2 regions of the Aeribacillus sp. FSL K6-8394 genome follow, and region 2 is predicted to be linked to the other one. Evidence: a T-box and tRNA genes for the amino acid it is inferred to sense, from the RefSeq annotation. Region 2 holds a T-box; the other holds one or more tRNA genes.

Region 1 (9,041 bases), on a different contig from region 2:
AACCGGTCAATTATAATGACTATATAGTCAACTTACTATAAGTATGTATAAAAAAAGGAGAATTGTCAAATCTTCATGAAAGGAATGGGGCTTGGTGGAGAACATTATTAAATTTTCGCTCCGTAATAAACTGGCTATTTGGATTTTAACTATCATTGCAATTTTTGCGGGACTATTTTCTGGATTTAATATGAAGCTGGAGACGATCCCGGACATAAACACTCCCATCATAAGTGTTACGACTACATATCCAGGTGCAACCCCTGAAGAAGTACAAGAGAAAGTGACGGTTCCTATTGAAGAAGCTGTTCGCAATTTGAACGGGGTGGAAATCGTCAGCTCTAATTCGTTTGAAAATGCATCTTCTATTCAAATCGAATACAAATTTGAAAAAGATATGGAACGAGCAGAAGAGGAAGCTGAAAAGGCAATCGAACAAGTCGAACTTCCGGATGGAGCAGGAGAGCCTAAAATTGCAAGATTTAGCATGAACGCTTTCCCTGTTTATACAGTGAGCTTTTTCGATGAAGGAAAAACACTTCCTGAATTAACTGAACTGGTTGAAGACATCATTGTTCCTGAATTGAAAGGAATCGATGGAGTAGAAAGCATTGTAACTTCTGGACAGCAGGTAGAAGAGGGGCGGCTTGTTTTTCATCAAGACAAATTAAAAGAGCTCGGGCTAAATGAGGAAACAATAAAAGATTATATTCAAGGTGCGGATCTCCGTGCGCCATTAGGTCTTTATACATTTAAAGACACGGAAAAGTCTGTTGTCGTTGACGGAAATATTACGACAATTGACGATTTGAAAAAGCTTAAAATCCCAGTCACAGGATCAGCACAAGGGCAGCAAGCTGGAGAGGCGCAAATGAACCAAGTGCCAAACGGTTTGTCTAAAGCAAATGGTGCAGCGCCAAATCAGGCGATCCAGCAGCAAAGCATTGAATTGCCAACAGTCGAATTAGGAGAAATTGCCGATATCGAAATCGTCGGAAAAGCTGAATCCGTATCAAGAACGAACGGAAAAGAAGCAATCGGACTGCAAATTGTAAAAGCTACTGATGCGAATACAGTTGAAGTTGTGAATGAAGTAAAAGAAAAATTGGATGAATTAAAAGACGAATATAAAGGCCTCGGAGTCGTTTCAACGCTGGACCAAGCAGAACCGATTGAAAAATCTGTTGAAACAATGCTGAATAAAGCGCTGTTCGGTTCGATTTTTGCAGTTATTGTCATTTTGCTGTTTTTGCGCAACATTCGTTCAACGTTGATTTCCGTGGTGTCAATTCCGCTTTCCATATTAATTGCATTAATCATTTTGCGTGAAATGGACATCACGTTGAACATGATGACGCTTGGAGCTATCACAATGGCGATCGGCCGCGTCATTGACGATTCGATTGTCGTCATTGAAAATATTTACAGACGGATGACATTAAAAGGGGAGCCGTTAAAAGGGAAAGAGCTGATTATTGCAGCGACAAAAGAAATGTTTATTCCTATTATGTCCTCAACCATTGTGACGATTGCGGTTTTCTTGCCGCTCGCATTTGTCGAAGGGATGGTCGGACAGCTATTTATGCCGTTTGCCCTTACGATTGTATTCTCGCTTTTAGCGTCCCTTTTAGTGGCGATTACTATTGTGCCGGCACTTGCTCACGTTTTATTTAAAAAAGGAGTAAAACGGAAAGGCGAAAAAGAAAAGGAAGCTGGCTTTTTGGCTACTAACTATAAAAAAATATTAAATTGGTCTTTGAACCATAAATGGATAACATCATTGATTGCGATCCTGCTTCTTGTCTCCAGTCTGTTTTTAATTCCTGTCATCGGGGTAAGCTTTTTGCCAAATGAACAGGAAAAGCAAATTGTTGTGACGTATGATCCGGATCCAGGGCAAACGCTGGAAGAAGTGGAAGATATCGCATTGAAGGCAGAAGATTTTCTTGTCGATCGTGATCATGTAAAAACGATTCAATTGTCTGTCGGAAGCGAAAATCCGATGAATCCAGGAAATCGAAATCAGGCCATTTTCTTTATTATGTATGAAGATGACACACCGAATTTCGAGAAAGAAAAGGAAAAAATTGTTAAAGACTTAAATGAATTAACGAATGAAAAGGGCGATTGGGGCACCATTGACATGATGATGGCAAGCAATGAGTATACGTTGCATATATTTGGCGATTCGATGGAAGATATTGAGCCTGTCGCCCAAGAAGTACAAAAAATCTTGGAAGATGAAAAAAATTTAAAAAATGTTGAATCAGGTTTAACGAAAACATATGATGAATTCACGTTTGTTGTTGATCAAGAAAAGATGAGCAAGCTCGGTTTGACCGCTGGACAAATTGCGATGGCATTAAGCCAACAGCATGAACGGCCGGTTTTAACGACAATCCAAAAAGATGGTAAAGATATAGAAGTCTATATTGAAGGGGAAGAACAAACATTTGATTCGATTGATGAGATGAAAAAGAAAACTATTCAGTCTCCTCTTGGCATGAATGTGAAAATTGGAGATGTAGCGAAAGTAAAAGAAGGAGAAACATCCAATACGATTACTAGACGCGGAGGAAAATTCGCTGTTTCGGTCAGCGGAGAGATAACTACTAATGACGTTAGCCAAGTAAATGCAAACATTCAAAAGAAAATAGATGATTTAGAATTGCCGCCTGGTGTGAACATTGATACAGGCGGAGTGACAGAACAGATCAATGAGTCGTTTTCACAATTAGGATTGGCTATGCTCGCTGCCATCGCTGTTGTCTACTTTGTGCTGGTGGTTACGTTTAGTCAAGGACTTGCGCCTTTTGCCATTCTATTTTCACTTCCATTTACCGTCATCGGCGGATTTGTGGCGCTATGGCTTGGGGGAGAAACATTGAGCGTTTCAGCTCTGATCGGCGCGCTCATGTTAATCGGAATTGTTGTGACGAATGCGATTGTGTTAATTGACCGTGTCATTCATAAAGAGCGTGAAGGACTTTCTACAAGAGATGCGCTCATTGAAGCAGGAGCAACGCGCTTACGGCCGATTTTAATGACTGCACTGGCAACAGTTGGAGCATTGCTTCCTCTCGCATTAGGTTATGAAGGAGATGGAGGCATGATTTCGAAAGGGCTTGGCCTAACCGTCATTGGCGGATTAACCAGTTCGACTTTGCTGACCCTCATCATCGTTCCGATCGTCTATGAAGTATTAAGCAAATTTAGAAGAAAAGCTCCAATCGAGGAATGATAAGAAAAAACCTGAAAAGCACTGAATAGGCTTTTCAGGTTTTTTTTGCATAACTTGCTGAAACAGTTTTTATGAAAATAAGAATATCAATTGTTTTGAAAATTTTTCAAAAGGGTCAATTATTCAAATTCCGGCAATAAAAAAACGCGCTTTTTAGCGCGTTTTTTAAACGGAGAAGGTGAGATTCGAACTCACGCGGCGGTTGCCCGCCCTAACGCATTTCGAGTGCGTCCCCTTCAACCACTTGGGTACTTCTCCATGGTCGGGAAGACAGGATTTGAACCTGCGACCCCCACGTCCCGAACGTGGTGCTCTGCCAAGCTGAGCTACTTCCCGGAAAACGTCAGCATTAAAATTATATATTAAAATAAAAAATTTGTCATCAAAAAATTTTAACCAATCAACGAAAAGTTTGGAAAAGGAAATTAATCTTTTTTTGTTGAATTATGTAGTAGGCAAATAAAAGAAAGGAGTCACATAACATTGAAGGTACAAAACATTGGCGATGACATCACATTAATTGATCTTTTTGACTTAGGATTAGAAAACAGAACAGGGGCTTACGTTCTTCACGAAAAAGAGCTGACCATCATCGAAACAAGCGCGAGCCCGTCTGTCCCATATTTATTAAAAGGTCTTGAAAGTTTAGGAATTGATCCGAAGGATGTTCAAAACATCATTGTTACGCACATTCATTTAGATCATTCGGGAGGTGTCGGGCTTTTCCTTGAACATTGCCCAAAAGCAAAAGTGTTCGTTCATCCCCGCGGGAAACGTCATTTGCAAGATCCATCCAGATTAATTGTCAGCGCCAAAACGGTGTATGGAGAGGAGCAATTTCAAAAATTGTTTGACCCGATTTTGCCCGTGCCAGAAGACCAGCTAGTTGTAAAAGAAGATTTGGAAACGCTTCAAGTAGGCGATGATCGCGTGCTGACATTTTATCACACACCAGGTCATGCGAATCACCATTTTTGTATACATGATTCCAAAAGCAACGGCATCTTTACCGGCGACACGATCGGGGTTTTTTATTCAATGCTCTTAGATTCAGACTTAGAGTTTTATTTGCCGTCTACTTCTCCTAACCAGTTCGATCCGGATAAAATGCTTGAATCATGCGAAAGAATCGAAGCATTAAACGTTTCGAAAATATTTTTCGGTCATTTTGGCATGAGCGAGCATCCAGAGGAAGTTTATAAACAGCTAAAATATTGGCTGGACATTTTTGTAGATCAAGGCAAAGCGGTTGTAAAAGAGCATGGAAGCTTGCCGTTTGAAGAAAAATCAAAGCTTCTATCTGATAGATTGTACAGCACGTTGCAAGATTACTTAAAGAAAAAACATATTTCCGAAGATCATCAAGTGCACGAGTATATAAAAATCGATATGGGCATTTGTGCGCAAGGGATTATTGATTACTTGCAAAAAGCAGAAAATAGATAAGGAGGCTTGTATGGAAAGAGATATACGCAAAATTAAAAATGTTGCGTTACAATCGAATCATCCGATGGGTTTGTGTTAGAACCTGGTAATTGGGAGAAATATGATCCGTTTTTAATGCTTGCGGAGGATATTTTTCAGCAAGGGACGTTTGACCTTCATCCCCATCGGGGAATCGAAACTGTCACATATGTAATTGACGGGATTTTAGAGCATTTTGATAACAAAAATGGATATGGCAAGCTAAAGCCGGGTGATGTTCAATGGATGACTGCTGGAAGAGGAGTAATCCATCAAGAAGATCCTGCACCTGGATCTACTGTTCACAGTCTAGAGCTGTGGGGTAATTTGCCGAGTTCAAAAAAACTGACCGCTCCCCGCTATCAAAATTTGAAAAGTGCTGACATGCCAGTTAGAAAAGAAAAAGGAGCGTTGATTCGGATTTTTTCTGGTTCGTCAAAAGGTATTCAAGCGCCGACTAAAAAATTACGTTCCTGTCACGATGGTAGAAATGATTCTGGAACCTGATGCGTCTGTTCATCAAGATCTTCCGGGAAGCTATAATGGTTTTCTTTATATATTGGAAGGAAAAGGCTTGTTTGGTGCGTCCAAAACAAAAGGGGAAAAAGGGCAAGTGCTGTTTTTAACAAAGGGTGCTGAGGGAGAGGAAAGCTTCATAACCGTCACAGCGGCAGACAAACTCCGGCTGCTTCTATATGCGGGAGAAACCTCTCCATAACGGTCCGTTTGTTATGAACACGAAAGAAGAAATACGGCAAGCAATCGTCGACTATCAAACAGGAAAGTTTGAATGAAAGAGAATAACAGTTTGATAAACTCTCCGCCTTTTATGTACGGAAGGAGAGTATTTTTTGTAAATAAAAATTATTTCTCGGGAAAGCGCAAAATTCAACAATGATAAAGAAAAAACGAGAAAAAAGGTAGCATCTGTCGAATGGTTGTATATTGAAATGTTTTGTGTCAGATTATGTGACATAAATCATGTTTCGTTCTTGTTCGGCTTGTTACAATAAAGAGTAAATTAGTGGAGACAGTAGGTGATAAATATGCTGTTTTTAAAAAAATGGAATCGAGCAGCGGATCATGAAGAAGATAGACAAAAAAAACAGATGGAGGATTCGTTTGCGGCACAGGTGGAAGTTGCTGCGGATCAATTAAAAGGCGTCATTGAGCAAATGAAATTAACCGCTGTTTCCCTTGATGAACGATCTTCCTCGAGTAAAAAAAGCACGTTTCAGCTATTAGAGCATATTGAGCAGACCGCGCAAGACACAAATAACGTTTCAGAAAAGATGCGTAAAATTGAAGAGGCAGCTGTGAAAATCACAGCATCTTCCCAAGAGATACATTCCTCAAGTATATTATTTTATGAACAGCTCGTAAAATCGAAAACGCAGCTGCAAAAAATACAAGAAGAAACGGAACAGCTGCGGCAAAATCATTTGAAAATTCTTGATCAAATGGATCGGCTCGTTTCTTTTTCCAAACAAATGGATCACATTCTTTCTTCGATTGGAGCGATTTCCCAAAAAACAAAAATACTTGCATTAAATGCAAATATCGAATCGGCAAGAGCCGGAATACATGGGAAAAGCTTCTCGGTCGTTGCAAATGAAATTGGAAATTTAGCAAACCAAACGCATGATGCGGTTGAAGAAACACATCAAATTCTTTCTTCGATTCAATCAGAAATTGAGTTTTCGACCAAAATGGTAAAATCGGAAAACGATCAGATGAAAAAGAATGTGGCTGAATTACTATCTTTAATTGATGTTATCCATTCTTTTCAAACATCGTTGGGCAAAATCACATCAATGGTATCGGATTCGAAAGACGCTGTCGAATTACAGTGTGATCATGTACAGGAAATTACTACGGTGCTCAAGCAAATTTCAGATATGGCTCATGAAAATAAAACATATGCACTGAGAGTTTCAGAAGATATGGATAAGCAGCACCAGCATATTGAAGAGATGATTGCCATCAGCGAGACATTGGATCAAACCTCTAAAGAGCTGCAAACGTTAGTCAAAAGGGATCAGCTTCAACAAATTACAGAAATAGATTTGGCAAAAATCAACGAAATGAAAGAAAAAGTGATGAATCTTTTATCACAATTTCCATTGTATGAACTAGATGCGGATGTTCATAAAAAAGCATTGGATCAATTTTTTGAGGAGAACGAGCATATCGAAGCTATTTGGTCGAATCGACTGGACGGTACATTCGTTTATTCCAACCCTCCTGCAGGCTTAATAAATGCAAAAGCCCGTCCTTGGTTTATCGAAGCTAGTAAAAATAAAATCTTTATATCAAGCATCTATACATCTGCTGTTACAAAAAAACCGTGCATCACCATTTCCTTCCCCATTCATAAGAACGGAGACATCGTCGGGGTTATCGGAGTCGATTTAATAGTAAAATAAGCAGATGGTTTCAATCCTTTTTGAAACGATATAATTTTCGCCCTTTTATTTAAAAATGCGGTTTCACAACCGCGTTTTTCTTTTCTCTCAAACAAGAAAATTGAAAAAAAGAGAATGAATACTCAAAAAATTTTCAAAAAGATTAGCCTGTTTTTCTGCTCGATCCATCCGCTTCTCTTTAACTCCGCAACACAATGCTTAAAGCATTTTTTTAATGACGGATAAGAACATGTCTTTTTCCTCGCTTCCATTACGAGCTGCAAAATTTCCCCTTCGTTAAAGCCGTTTCTCTTGTTTATATGGAGCAAATAAAAACAAGTCAATAAAATCCAGACACACACTTCAGACAAATTTCCTTTGGCAAATTCTTTAAAAACGAATTCCGGGACTTGAAAATACCTATTTTTTACATTTTTATGTAGAAGCTGTTCAATAATTGATTCATGATGGTCTTTTTTATACTCATTATTAAATATGTAGAGAGGCAGTGAAAAATATTGTGCGTTACGATGTTCATAGAAAGAAGGATTTAATTCATTTGTCAACATCTTGACCCCCAAAAACCCTTTTGATCAGCATGAACGGGAAATATTTTCGTAGAATTGTTTATTTTTGGCCGGTGCCCGCTTTTGTTTCTTCCAGTTTGATAAGAAAGGAAATGACATCTGCAAGTGCTTGCCTATAAACTAGCAAATTTTGAGTATCCATCAAACAATAGATGGTTCCTTTTAAATCATCGCAATCGTTTTTGGCTATGCCCAGCTTTTTAAGCTTTTCTTCAAGCTCGTTGTATAGAGCTTTGAGCTCACGGTTTTGTCGATTTAACAAAGCTTGCTCAATTCGATTATAAGCGAATTCATTGAAAGCTTGCTCAAAGTTCATCTATGCTCACCCAACCCTTTGAAGATAAAAATGAATAAAAAATATTCATTTTTATAGTAATACAAAACGAATTGAAAGTAAAATAGGAAAACGTTAAACTATATTATAGATGAAGTAGCAAAGAAGGAATGTAACAGATGGAAATCAATAAAAAAATCGGAGAACAAATAAGAGAAGTGCGAAAAAAGTATAATATATCGATGGTTCAACTGGCCGAGGATTTGGAAATTTCTCAGCCAAGGCTTTCTAGAATCGAAAATGGTGAACAAGAAATTCCTATTAGCCTCATTCAAAAATTTTGCCAAAGATTTAATATACCGATGGGAAGCTTTTTTAAAATGATCGATAACGAGGACATATCCCTTGTTGATGATCAAGTAGAACATATTCTTTCTACTTTAAATGATGAGCAAAAGAAAGCATTGTATGTTTTTTTATCTTCTTTTCAAAAATAACCCTCCATCCCTTGATCCCTTCATGAATTCGTGACGAAAGGCAGACCGAAAATAAACGAACAAATGTTCCTTTTTATTTTACCATGTTTTGATAGTTTTTGGAAGCGGTGAGAATTCTCTTTATTATTTTATTTTTATGGAGAGTTGAATCACCGCTTTTTAGATCCAGGCAAGTAACTGCCGTATTATATGCACAGTAAAAATGGAACATGCTGATGCATCGGCTTAAAATATTTTGCTAGAATGTAAGAAGCCAAAAAGTATGTTTGATATGTTTGAACAAAACTATATACAGTTGATCTACTTTTCAAAAGCACAATCAAATGGAACTTCTGAACCATTTCAATAAAAATGACTCGAAAATCATTCAAACATTGCCGTAATATAGCGAGAAATATTTGGGATTTGAGTTGGAATGGAAGTCGGCAGCGAAACATATTTATCTATAAAACGGAGCATAACTGCTATGTTGATGCAGCTTCCTAGAAAATCTTACAGTTCTCAATGAAAGGTTTTTTAGAAGCTTGCCAATTTCATGGCGGGCCAAGCAAATTGATACAATGACAGCAGGAC
Region 2 (9,041 bases):
AACAGCGATCGTATTGCTAAAATAGCAAATCTGTATACGGATGTGAAAATTGTTCCATTCCGTGGAGAATATTATATGTTAAATCCGCAAAAATCATATTTAGTTAAAAACTTAATCTATCCTGTACCAAATCCTAATTTTCCATTTTTAGGCGTTCACTTTACTAGAATGATTGACGGATCTATAGATATAGGTCCAAATGCTGTTTTAAGCTTGAAAAGAGAAGGGTATAAAAAAAGCGACGCAAATATGAAAGATTTGTTTGAAGTATTAACGTTCCCCGGTTTTTGGAAATTAGCAGGTCAATATATGAAAGAAGGACTCGAAGAAATGATTCGATCGATGTCAAAGAAAAAGTTTGTCGAAAATGTTCAAAAACTCATGCCCGATATTACAGAAGAAGATTTGCTGCCTGGACCATCTGGTGTCCGAGCTCAAGCTTTAAGTAAAGACGGGGCTTTAATCGATGATTTTTATATTGTGCCAACGAAACGGTCCATTCATGTGCTGAACGCTCCATCTCCTGCAGCGACAGCATCCATTGAAATAGGAAGAACAATTGCCAAACAAATGATACAACGGCAGCCTATATAAAATACATTTGTACATAAAAGAGGGATATGGAAGGAACCCCTCCTATCCCCTTTCATTTTTTCTATTCAGTATGAATTACTTTTTACTAATTACTGTTTTATTTCCCATATATGGACGCAGCACTTCCGGAATGACGACAGATCCGTCTTCTTGCTGGTAATTTTCCAAAATGGCTGCTACTGTACGACCTATTGCAAGCCCAGAACCATTTAACGTATGCACATGCTCAGGCTTTGCTTTCGGATCCCGTCGGAACCGTATATTCGCCCGGCGAGCCTGAAACGCTTCAAAGTTGCTGCAAGAAGAAATTTCACGATATGTTTGATAGCTTGGAAGCCATACTTCAAGATCATATTTTTTTGCTGCCGTAAAGCCTAAATCAGCTGTACACATGCTCATAACTCGATATGGAAGTCCTAACAGCTTCAATACGTTTTCAGCATGACTTGTTAATTTTTCTAATTCCTCATAAGAATCTTCAGGCTTTACAATTTTCACAAGCTCCACTTTGTTAAATTGATGCTGGCGAATAAGGCCGCGCGTATCTCTTCCGGCCGCCCCTGCCTCAGAACGGAAGCAAGCGCTGTACGCTACATAATTGATTGGAAGCTGCTTCTCCTGTAAAATTTCATCACGGTGCAAATTTGTGACAGGAACTTCCGCTGTTGGTATTAAGAAATAATCCTCACCTTGAATTTTAAAAGCGTCTTCCTCAAACTTCGGAAGCTGTCCTGTTCCGATCATGCTTGTACGGTTCACTATATACGGAGGCAAAACTTCCTCATAGCCATGTTCTTCAACGTGCAAATCTATCATAAAACTGATAAGCGCCCTTTCTAATCTTGCGCCCAAACCTTTATAAAATACAAAGCGGCTGCCGGTCACCTTGCCGGCTCTTTCAAAATCGAGAATTCCTAATTGGTCGGCAATTTCCCAATGAGGTTTTGGTTCAAAACGAAAGGTCGGGATTTCTCCCCATTTGCGGACTTCTACATTATCTTCCTCTGAATCGCCGACTGGAACGCTCTCATGCGGAATGTTTGGAATCGACAAAATCAAGGTTTCTAACTTTTCTTCAATCTCTTTTAATTCCTCATCAAGTGTTTTGATGCGTTCTCCTACTTGACGCATTTCTTGAATTAAATGATCTGTGTCTTTCTTTTCTCTTTTCAATTCGGCGATTTTAGAAGATACTTCATTTCTTTTGCTTTTTAATTCTTCCGTCGTAACAATTAGTTCACGACGCTTTTTATCCAAGTCAACAAATTGATCAAAATCAGTTAAATCCTCTCCACGGTGTTCAAGCTTCTTTTTTATTTCTTCAAAATTTGACCGTAAAAATTTCATATCAAGCATCATGGACACTCCTTTCGTTTTTATATTCAAAATAAAAACTCCCGTCCAAAAAGGGACGAGAGTATACCCGCGTTGCCACCCTGCTTGAAGGCATCAGCCTTCCACTTACAAAGGTAACGGTTTTTTCCGTAAATGCTTACTAACAAAAACTTGCATTCAGCATTTCACTCAAGGACGGATTCACAAGCGTTTTTCACTGGTTTCCACCAACCACCAGCTCTCTTAAGAAAAACAACTTGCTACTAGTTCCTCTCATTGCTTTAGATCTATTTATATTCATAAATTTACTATAAGTTTAGGGTTTGTTCAACTTTTTTATGCATGAACTTTCTCGTTTGATTCCTTCACCATATTTAAAAAATATTGCACAAATCGATGATCATCCGTCAATTCCGGATGGAATGAACATCCAAGTATGTGGCCTTGTCGAACAGCAACAATTCGATCCTCATGTTTTGCTAAAATTTCAACATTTTCTCCTGCTTCTACAATATGCGGAGCGCGAATAAACACACCTATAAAATCGTCCCCAACTCCTGCAATGGTTAATTCCGCTTCAAAACTTTCACGCTGACGGCCGAAAGAATTCCGTTCAACGACCACATCCAATACACCAAGGTGCGGCTCATCTTGTCCAACAATTTGCTTCGCCAGCAAAATAAGACCAGCACATGTACCGAAAACAGGTTTTCCTCCCTTTATAAATTCTTTCAAAGGGTCCATCAACCCATACTTTTCAATCAATCTTCTCATTGTCGTGCTTTCGCCGCCTGGTAAAATAAGTCCATCGATATTTTGCAATTGTTCGGATTTTTTAATTTTTACGCCTTCTGCACCACAAGCTTCGATTGACTGAATATGCTCCCTCACAGCACCTTGGAGTGCCAAAACTCCTACTTTCATTTTGTATTCTCCTTTACCAACCACGTTCTTGCATACGATGTTCCGGAAGCAATGAAGAAATATCGATCCCTTTCATCGCAGTTCCAAGATCTTTCGATAAATGAGCGATTAATTCATAATCCTCATAGTGTGTGGTCGCTTCCACAATTGCCCGAGCATACTTTCCTGGATTTTCAGATTTAAAAATACCTGAGCCGACAAACACACCATCTGCACCAAGCTGCATCATCAACGCTGCGTCAGCAGGTGTTGCAACGCCGCCAGCAGCAAAATTCACGACAGGGAGTCGTCCTTCCTTTTTAATTTGTAGTAGCACTTCATACGGGGCTCCTAAATTTTTTGCTTCCGTCATTAGCTCATCTTCGCTCATGCCGACAATTTTCCGAACCTGTGCATTCACTTTCCGCATGTGACGAACTGCTTCTACAATGTTGCCAGTTCCCGGTTCGCCCTTCGTTCTGAGCATGGAAGCACCTTCTCCAATTCGGCGAGCTGCTTCTCCTAAATCACGGCAGCCACAAACAAATGGAACCGTAAATTCCCGCTTATTTATATGAAACTCTTCATCAGCCGGTGTCAACACTTCACTTTCATCAATATAATCAACACCGAGCGCTTCTAATACTCGAGCTTCTACAATATGTCCAATACGGCATTTTGCCATTACTGGAATCGTAACCGCGTTCATGACCTCTTCAATAATCGTCGGATCAGCCATGCGGGCAACCCCGCCTGCCGCACGAATGTCAGCAGGAACTCTTTCCAGCGCCATGACGGCAACCGCACCTGCTTCTTCAGCAATTTTGGCCTGTTCTGCATTGACCACATCCATGATGACGCCGCCTTTTTGCATTTCGGCCATTCCCCTTTTTACTCGATCAGTACCAGTAATTGCCATTTCTATAGTTCCTCCTTAATGATACATTCAAATGCATACATCTATTTTATCCTAATTTTTATAAAATTCCTATCAAATTTCAAGGATTTCTTTTATTTTAAATATAGTAAAAACCCCCAACAAAATGTTAGGAGTTATGCATTAAAACCAGCTTTTTACCATGTTTGCTGCTCCGTTCCATACATCACCAAAAAAACTACCAATGCCTCTCATTGATAATACAAACCAGTTAGCTTTTTCGACTTTTGTTTTTGTCACTACATCAACTTTCGCTTCGGATTCACCTGTTACAAATCCGTAATCCTGGCTGTTCCCTTTATATTCTACGGACATATACCCGACCTTGGCGCCCTTTTTAATTGGTGCAGTCAGCTCTCCGTTCGCAGTTAAAAGCTTTTTATCTAAAACATATTTCGGCTCATACTGGTCTTTTTCCCCACGTTTAATAGGGAGCTTTAAAGAATCTTTTGTTTCTATTTCTACTTTTTTCTCTTTTCCTTTTACAACAGATACAGTTGATTTATTTTTTATTTGATATTGCGCAGGAAATAATTCCTCAATGGAAAAATTGCTGAAAACATAGTCCATTAGTTTTCTAGTTTCACTAAAACGATGTACGTAATTGTTGCTCCCTTTACCTTTCGCATTCATAACAACTGTGATGATTCGCATTCCGTTCCGTTCGGCTGTTCCCGTAAAGCAGGAGCCCGCAAAATCGGTATATCCTGTTTTTAACCCGTCTACACCTTCTGTACCATAAACTAATCCAGGCAGCATCCAGTTCCAGTTTTCCATTTTAATCTCATCATCCGTACCTTCTCGAAAAGCTTTTCTCGTAATTTTGGCCGTTTCTAAAATCTCAGGATACTCCTTTAAAAGATGGTACGCAAGGCTGGCAACGTCTCTCGCAGACATTACATTTTCTTCTTCCTCACCTGTTCCTTCCGGATGCATCCCCATTAAGTCTCTATTGTTTAAACCTGTCGCATTTACAAACTTCGTATGCTTCAAGCCTAGTTCTTTCGCTTTTTCATTCATCATTTTCACAAAATTTGTTTCCGATCCACCGATCACTTCTGCCACTGCAATCGCCGCACCATTTGCAGAATAAATGGCCATTGCTTCATATAACTCTTTTATTGTATAACTTCCATCTTTTCTTAAAGGGACATTGGATAAACTGCGATTTTGGGAAATTTTGTAAACATAATCACTTGGACGATATGTTTGATCCCAAGAAACTTTCTTTTCATGGATCGCTTCCAGCAGCAAGTATTCAGTCATCATTTTTGTCATACTTGCAACTCCAAGAGTTTTATCAATATTTTTTCCGTACACAATTTTCCCTGTAGAGGCTTCAACGGCAATGGCTGCAGAGGCATTGATGCCCAATGGGTCATTTTCTTCAGCATTTATTTTGGGAGACAAAGGGGAAAATGCCGTCATCAATAAAAACGTGATGACGAGAGCCGAGATGAATTTTTTCGTGAAGTGCACCATGATTACCTCCATTTATTTGAAAATATCTATTTTAAAAAATAATTAATAGTTAACACAACAAAATTGATTTTAACATACATCTTATAAAAAAAATAGACAGAGTCTCTACTCTGTCTAAAAGTCGTAATTTTTTAAATAAGACTATTGAACTGTCAGTTGTTAAGAAATGGAATAATTAGGAGCCTCTTTTGTAATTTGAACATCATGCGGATGGCTTTCTCTTAATCCTGCACCAGTCATCCGGATAAATTGTGAATGCTCACGGAGCTCATATAAATTTTTTGCTCCGCAATATCCCATACCTGATCTCACACCGCCGACAAGTTGGTAAATTGTCTCTGCCAACGGTCCTTTATATGGGATGCGGCCTTCAATTCCTTCTGGAACAAATTTTTTGTTGTCTTCTTGGAAATAACGGTCTTTGCTACCTTTTTCCATCGCTGCAACTGAACCCATGCCGCGATATACTTTAAATCGACGCCCTTGGTAAATTTCTGTTTCTCCCGGGCTTTCAGATGTACCTGCAAGCAAACTTCCTAACATGACGGCATGTCCACCTGCAGCCAATGCTTTTACAATATCTCCTGAATATTTTATTCCGCCATCAGCAATGATAGCTACTCCGTGCTTTCTTGCTTCTGTCGCACAATCATATATGGCTGTAATTTGCGGCACCCCAACACCTGCTACCACACGAGTAGTACAAATGGAACCAGGGCCAATTCCAACCTTCACAATGTCTGCTCCAGCTTCTATGAGAGCTCTCGTTCCTTCAGCTGTTGCAACATTTCCTGCAATAATATTTAAATCTGGATAAGCATCACGAATTTTCCTTACTGTTTCTAAAACTCCTTTTGAATGTCCATGCGCCGTATCCACGACAATAACATCCACATTTGCTTCCACTAGTTTTTTAACGCGCAGCATCGTATCAGATGTTACACCTACTGCAGCGCCGACGATCAATCTTCCATGGGCATCTTTAGCTGAATTTGGAAACTCAATTACTTTTTCAATATCTTTAATCGTAATAAGGCCTTTTAATATGCCTTTATCATCTACAATCGGGAGCTTTTCAATTTTATATTTTTGCAAAACTTTTTCAGCTTCTTCCAATGTTGTGCCTACAGGAGCTGTAACTAGATTTTCTTTCGTCATCACTTCAGAAATTTTTGTAGAATAATCTTGTATAAAACGTAAATCTCTGTTTGTAATAATACCTACAAGCTTTTGTTCCTCTGCATTGTTCACAATCGGAACACCAGAAATCCGATATTTGCTCATTAAATGTTCCGCATCATATACTTGATGGTCCGGAGTAAGGAAAAACGGATCTGTAATAACACCGCGCTCAGAACGTTTTACTTTATCTACTTGCTCAGCTTGCTGTTCAATCGACATATTTTTATGGATAATGCCCAATCCTCCTTGGCGCGCCATAGCAATCGCCATTTCTGATTCGGTAACAGTATCCATTCCTGCGCTGATAATTGGAATATTCAATTTTAACGTCTTCGTTAGCTCAACACTTAAGTCCACATCACGCGGCAAAACCTCTGACTTGGCAGGAATTAACAAAACATCATCGAACGTTAAGCCTTCCTTTAAAAATTTTGATTCCCACATTATTAAAACCCCCTAATCACGGCAAAATATTATATGTAGATTAACAATTGCTAAAGATGCTGTCAAGAAATCCACAAAGAATTTAAATTTTTAGAATAGTTGTTATGGAGGGGTCTCATTGTCGATTTGGAATTTTTATTCATCATTTCACTCTGCTCAAACAGTCCAACGGCTGCTTACCAAACATTATCAAAAACTTAACGTGCATGAGCCTGAACAAACATCTTATCAAAACTGCTATACATTTATTTATTTTTTAAAACATGGAGAAAATTATTACAAAATGGCTGATACAGCCCCGATCATGATCAAACCGGTTTTAGCTTTTTACGGCATCAGCCAGCTGATAAAGGCACTGCTTCTGACAGTCGATGCTCATTATCCTTCCTCTTCAGCTGTTTTATCCCATGGGGTATCAACAAGGAAACGAAAAAAACATAATTATAACTTTTTAAAAGATGAAGTTAAGGTGCAAAAAAATGGTTTATATCGCCATGCTGCCCTCAATCTTTTTCAATTAAATCACACGCCTGGAGAAAAATTTTCCATGGATTCCCTTTTGAAAAGAATCCCCGAATTAAGCGATCTATATCAGTTTCATTTACAAATCCCAACGACCATCCCAATTGAGACAAATGACACATTCATCATTGTACATAAAGAAATAGCAAATCGTTACTGTATTACCTCTAAGCGTCTTGCTGAGATTTTACAAAGCCAGCTTCATTGGATGCTTTCAAACGAAGATGTAGATTCACTTTATTTTTCCCATTCAGCCGAATTTCACTATTTATGGAAATCCTCCTATTTATTCAACTTTTATAATAAACAATATTATCTGCCGGCTGCGAAAGAAGATATAAAATTAATGCCAGAAATATTAATCCACTACCTTGTGCTTTATAACTTAAGCATGATTTCCCGATATGAAACCGAATGGCTGTATGATCTTATGTATAACCATCATAGTGATGATTACGTTTTTATTCATCAATTTATGGAAATCACATTAAAAAAAATTCCTTGGTTAACCTTAATGTATTTAAACCATATTTTCAATCGAGTAGGAGGGAGCGATTAACTCCCGTCCTCTCACACCACCGTACGTACGGTTCCGTATACGGCGGTTCAATTAAGATAATTGACGCAAGTCTTTATAACTTCCGTGAATAGCTGTTCTCTTTATGCCAGTGGTCACTCCACCCTCCAAGAGATCTCCCACGGGATTCACCGCTTCCTCCCTCAAGTGAGGTACTACGTTTTCTGTGTTCATCATGACACACTGAATGCCAAGGGCTATTCTCTCTTAATTGTTCGGTCCTTCTTAGTTGTTCTAGACCAACTAATACTATGACCTCTGCTGACTTCTGACTGTTCAGCTATCTATCACTAGATAGGTTACCAAGGTTACTTGGCGTGCCAGCCAGACCTCCCCGGGTAAGAGTGTAATCTTTCCTTCCATCCATCTGCTTCATTTACTCTGTATCACCTTCGGCAGAAAGGGCTTTGTTTTGTCATGCAAACTCACCCAGTGATACCTAGCCTCATATGAAGTTCGTGTTCCTCAGACCGGAAGTTTGCCGCTCGCTTCCTTCAGATTCCGCGTCACCACGGACACCCTTGCGTTAAGCTAACTGCTACTTCTGCCTTCGCAGCTCGGGACTTTCACCCTATAGATTACACCCATGCCGGGCGCACATGGATAAAAGCAGCCAACGGTAGTTGTGCTGCTTCTTTAACAAAAATATGATTATATACAAAAAAAAAGCAGCTGTTTTGCTGCTTTTTGTTTTTGCCTGGCAGCGTCCTACTCTCACAAGGGACAAACCCTCACTACCATCGGCGCTGAAGAGCTTAACTTCCGTGTTCGGGATGGGAACGGGTGTGACCTCTTCGCCATTGCCACCAAGCAATTTTTTTCTATTCATTGTTCCATTCAGTTCGATGGACAACTAATATTATAACTTTTTGATCTCAGTTGTCAACACTTTTTTGAATATCATTCTTTCAAAACTAGATAACGGTTCCTTCACGAATAGATGCTCTTACTTGGTTAAGTCCTCGATCGATTAGTATCCGTCAGCTCCACGTGTCACCACGCTTCCACCTCGGACCTATCTACCTCGTCATCTTCAAGGGATCTTACTCGCGTTTAGCGATGGGA

What was found. A T-box is a leader RNA that pairs with one kind of tRNA and senses whether it is charged. The one in region 2 lies ahead of serS (serine--tRNA ligase), so its partner is inferred to be a tRNA-Ser.
Region 1: it encodes a tRNA-Ser, which carries the amino acid that the T-box ahead of serS (serine--tRNA ligase) is inferred to sense. The anticodon was not compared.

The regions. Positions count from the first base shown of each region.
Region 1 is NZ_JBBPAA010000001.1:768,269-777,309, forward strand. Features, by position in the region: gene NSR00_RS03555 (efflux RND transporter permease subunit) at 95-3,241, shown strand; tRNA gene NSR00_RS03560 (tRNA-Ser) at 3,412-3,499, opposite strand; tRNA gene NSR00_RS03565 (tRNA-Pro) at 3,501-3,577, opposite strand; gene NSR00_RS03570 (MBL fold metallo-hydrolase) at 3,719-4,687, shown strand; partial or broken gene NSR00_RS03575 (pirin family protein) at 4,698-5,499, shown strand; gene NSR00_RS03580 (methyl-accepting chemotaxis protein) at 5,752-7,131, shown strand; gene NSR00_RS03585 (hypothetical protein) at 7,254-7,676, opposite strand; gene NSR00_RS03590 (hypothetical protein) at 7,738-8,013, opposite strand; gene NSR00_RS03595 (helix-turn-helix domain-containing protein) at 8,151-8,468, shown strand.
Region 2 is NZ_JBBPAA010000002.1:6,291-15,331, reverse strand. Features, by position in the region: gene lhgO (L-2-hydroxyglutarate oxidase) at 1-594, shown strand, start outside; gene serS (serine--tRNA ligase) at 670-1,950, opposite strand; T-box leader at 1,999-2,215, opposite strand; gene pdxT (pyridoxal 5'-phosphate synthase glutaminase subunit PdxT) at 2,266-2,853, opposite strand; gene pdxS (pyridoxal 5'-phosphate synthase lyase subunit PdxS) at 2,867-3,751, opposite strand; gene NSR00_RS12390 (serine hydrolase) at 3,893-5,251, opposite strand; gene guaB (IMP dehydrogenase) at 5,411-6,877, opposite strand; gene NSR00_RS12380 (YaaC family protein) at 6,996-7,958, shown strand; rRNA gene rrf (5S ribosomal RNA) at 8,672-8,787, opposite strand; rRNA gene NSR00_RS12370 (23S ribosomal RNA) at 8,927-9,041, opposite strand, start outside.